Regions from separate parts of the Lysinibacillus sp. Bpr_S20 genome, predicted to be linked through region 2. Evidence: predicted binding sites of a transcription regulator. Region 2 holds the regulator's gene; the other holds the start of a gene.

Region 1 (2,210 bases), on a different contig from region 2:
CTCTAATGTCATATGATGTCACCGCCCTTTTCAGCATGGCGGTCTTCTATTTCTCGTTCAATAGGATTCTTTTTAAACATACGAACCAATACCACCATACTTCCTATTCCTAATACGGCATATACACCTGTAAACAACAGCATCATTAAATCTACATGATCACTCGTTGTGGCCCCTTCTGGTGTTCGCATTAATCCATATAAGATCCAAGGCTGTCGTCCAACTTCAGCAAGCCACCATCCCGCTTCAATCGCAATAATGGAAAGTGGCCCACCTGCTACAACAATCCATCTAAACCATCGTCTATGAATAAACTGCCAATCACGTGCTTTCCCGGTTACATAAAGCAGTGAAACCAATGCCATGAACATGCCAATAAACACCATGATATTAAATAGGTAATGAATATACAGTGGTGGTCGATCTTCTTTAGCAAATTGATCTAAACCAATTACCTCTGCATTTGGATTATTATGTGCTAAAACACTCAAAGCATAAGGTACTTTTATAGCATATTTTACTTCTTCACCATTTAATACACCAAAAAGTATAAGGGAAGCTTTGTCTCCCGTTTCAAAATGCCACTCTGCTGCAGCTAATTTTTCTGGCTGATATTCTGCTAAATATTTTCCTGAAAAGTCTCCAATAATCGCTGATGCAATGGAGAAAATCAGCCCGACTTTCATAAGTAGGTATAAAGATTTTTTATGGTATACATGCTTAGAACCTCTAAGTAGACGATATCCTGCAATGGCTGCTAACACAAATGCAGATGTCATATAGGCTGTAACAACAACATGCGCTACTTTTGTCGGCATTGCTGGATTAAACATTGCTAAAAAGGGTTGAATATTCACAAGCTGGCCGTCCACAATGTCAAATCCTTGTGGTGCATTCATAAACGCATTAACAATTGTTATAAACACAGCTGACATCGATGCACCGACAGCCACCGGAATTAACAGCAGCATATGCTTTTTCTGACTATCGAAGCGATCCCAAGTATATAGATAGATGCCTAGGAAAATGGCTTCAAAGAAAAATGCGAACGTTTCCATAAAAAGTGGTAATGCAATTGTTTGACCGGCAAGCTGCATAAAATTCGGCCAAAGTAAAGATAACTGTAAGCCAATTGCTGTCCCTGTGACAACTCCGACCGCAACAGTAATAACAAAACCTCGTGCCCAACGTCTTGCCATTAAAATATAGTGCTCATCATTCTTTTTATACCCAGTCCATTGTGCAATCATAATCATTAACGGGACGCCCACACCAATCGTTGCATAAATAATATGGAACGATAAAGTTAGCTCTGTTAATGCTCTACTCCAAAAGACTGCTGATTCATTCACCATTTCATCGCCCCCCTAACTTCCAAATATTCTTCCCAGTATGGAAAGAAGCATAATAATTGCAACACCAAAGCTTAGCCAAATGAGCTTTCTTTCTTGTGATTTATACAAAGGCAACACTTCCTTTCCCTTATTCATACCCCCATTTTCCACTATTACAACGAAAAAAACCTTTATAACGGACCGAGATTTCGGTCTATTATAAAGGTTTCAAATTTTGTTCAAGTAATATACGCACATTTGCCAAACATTTTTCTTAATTCATTCACAATACCAATTACAGGTAATATTTATACCTATATATAGAATTTCAACCAATTTAGGTCATAAAATTTCCTTCAAAATTGGCGACTCGATCAAATTTGAGGCCAACCCGAGCAGTTTGAGGCACTACCTGATCACTTTCAGGCCAACCCGAGCGGAATGTACAATTACATACGGTCTTCCTCACGAATATCTGCTAGTGGAACAAAGATTTCAATGTGGCGCTTTAAGTTTTCAAATGTAGCAGGTGCATCTCCACCATACTCACCATCTAAGTTTAAATGTATTTCATCTTCAGTAGATACTTTCACGACACTTGCCTTTTTATAAATTACACGATCATCATTTAAATGCTCGCCTCTTAAAGCCATTGCGGCAAGCTGAATAAATTCAGGCAAGCTTACTTTTTTCAATACTAATAAAGTAAAGTAGCCATCGTTAATACTTGCGTCAGGTGCAAGCTTTTCAAAGCCACCCACTGAATTTGTTAAGCCGCATAAAAACATCATGGCATCCCCATCAAACACTTCGCCATCATATTCGATACGCATATGGGACGCTTTAATGGATGGGATCATTTCTACTGCTTTTAAA
Region 2 (2,210 bases):
TAAATCCAAAAGGCAAAGTTATTTGAAATAAAAACGAAAAGTATTCATTTATTCCAATTGTTAACTTCACTCCGAGGCGAGCAGATAACTCAATCATAAAGTTTAATACATATGGAAATAAAATAAAGTAAGAAAAAACAATTCCAGATAAAAATAATATAAAAGTGAATGGTATATAACTTAATGTGACTTTACGTTCTTTTTCATATAGTCCTGGTGAAATAAATGCCCATAGCTGATATAAAATAATGGGAGAGGTCAACAAAAAAGCAATATAAAAAATCATTTGAAAATAAATTTTTATAGAATCTGTGATTCTGAAAGCGTTTAATGAGAAGCTTTGTGCTGTTTCACTGCTTTGTAAAAAATGAATAAGCGGCTCCGCTAAAAAAAACGCCCCGACAATCGCAATAACAAAGAAAACGACTGCGAAGTAAAGTCGTTTCCTTAATTCTTCTATATGCTCAATGACAGTTTGATCGTTTGCATTCATATTAGAAAGACATCCTTCAGTTACTTATCATCGTGTTCGATGACTTTCTTTTTATCTTTATCATTATCTTCATCTTCTACTAACCCTTTGGTAGCATTTTTAAACTCACGAAGTGTAGACCCCATAGCTTTCCCTAACTCTGGTAACTTTTTAGGACCAAAAATTAAGATAGCTACAATTCCGATAATGACCAAGCTCATAGGACCGATACCCATTTCAGCCACCTCCTCTTATATATGATACATTTTAACTCAAGTATGAGTATTTGGCTAACTAAATATATGTGAAATTTTTAAGACTAATTTTTTAAATATACAAATATAATAGTTCAAACTGTTTACTAAGTTTTCAATGCACTATGTAATTATTCACTCTTCCTGATTACGAATTAAATAAATAAGTGCCTGCAATTCTACCGACAAATCAATTGTTAAAAGTTGCATTTTATCTGGTACAGTAATACGCTCTGGCGTAAAGTTCAAAATTCCTTTTGCGTTCATGACCGCTAATCTATCAGCCATTTTCTGTGCAGAGCGTGGTGAAACTGTTAAAATTGCAAGCTCCGCCCCATATTCTGCATACTTTTCTTCCAATAAATCAGGATGAAAAACAGGAATATTGCTAATCATCTTCCCTTCCTTTGGGGCCTTTGAGTCAAATGCCACAACGATATGAGTATTATGATTTTTTTGAAAATTATATTTTAGTAAAGCACTGCCTAGATTCCCTACACCGATTAACGCTACCTTTGTCGCTTCATGTTGATCGAGCGTTTGACTAAAAAATTTTAAGAGATGCTGCACATCATAGCCGTATCCCTTTTTCCCAAGAGCACCAAAATAAGAAAAATCGCGGCGAATAGTTGCAGAGTCAATTTTCATTGCTTCACTCAGTTCCTTCGACGAAATGCGTTCCATGCCTTCTTGTGCAAAGTTTTGGATAAATCGATAGTAAAGAGGAAGTCTTTTCGTAGTGGCTTGTGGAATTTTTAATTCTTGTTTCAAACTTTTTCCTCCTTATAATGTATCTACTTATGATACATGCTTAATTTCTAAGTTTATACTATTCACTGGAGTATTTCCCTTTAGTTAATGGCGCTTTTACGCCACTAACTAAAGGGAAATCGTTTCAATCTTACATGACAGCTTGGAATAAGTAAAGCATCGACATTGCAAGGCAATCGCACATCTATTACACTAAGGAAGAATTGAGGTGTCAAGAATGATTGTTTTACAGGTCAATCAACTATATAAATCCTTCCTTGCAGATGAAATTTTAAGTGGCGTAAAATTAGAGGTTCAACATCGTGACCGTGTTGCATTAGTAGGTCGTAACGGTGCTGGTAAGTCTACTTTACTTAAAATAATTGCTGGCCAACTGTCCTATGACTCTGGCGATATTATTATCCCTAAAGGTATACAAATTGGGTACTTAGAGCAGCATGCTGGATTAAACTCAACATTGTCAATTTGGGATGAAATGATGACAATTTTTGAGCCACTTATTGCCCAAGAACAAACAATACGATCATTAGAACAACAAATGGCCGACCCAGCTGTTTATGAAAATCCAACTTTATATGCAAAAATAATGTCTGAATACGATCATTTACAGCATAATTTTAAAGATGCAGGTGGCTATCAGTATGAATCTGATACGCGTTCTGTGCTTCATGGCATGCAGTTCTATCCTAATGATTACGAAAAGCCAATTAGCT

Evidence for each region. Region 2 encodes Rex, which represses fermentation and respiration genes when NADH is low (regulators of the CRP and FNR family bind a similar motif). Its sites were predicted from a motif close to TTGTGAAATATTTCACAA; they were not measured.
Region 1: a site for Rex is predicted at 1,606-1,623, ahead of MWJ95_RS20955 (cytochrome ubiquinol oxidase subunit I). Genes of this name have one in related genera too.

The regions. Positions count from the first base shown of each region.
Region 1 covers NZ_JALNLQ010000011.1:98,170-100,379, forward strand. Annotated here, with positions in the region: gene MWJ95_RS20950 (cytochrome d ubiquinol oxidase subunit II) at 1-12, opposite strand, end outside; gene MWJ95_RS20955 (cytochrome ubiquinol oxidase subunit I) at 9-1,355, opposite strand; gene MWJ95_RS20960 (diacylglycerol kinase) at 1,784-2,210, opposite strand, start outside.
Region 2 covers NZ_JALNLQ010000016.1:6,162-8,371, reverse strand. Annotated here, with positions in the region: gene tatC (twin-arginine translocase subunit TatC) at 1-493, opposite strand, end outside; gene MWJ95_RS22940 (twin-arginine translocase TatA/TatE family subunit) at 514-708, opposite strand; gene MWJ95_RS22935 (redox-sensing transcriptional repressor Rex) at 862-1,497, opposite strand; gene MWJ95_RS22930 (ABC transporter ATP-binding protein) at 1,715-2,210, shown strand, end outside.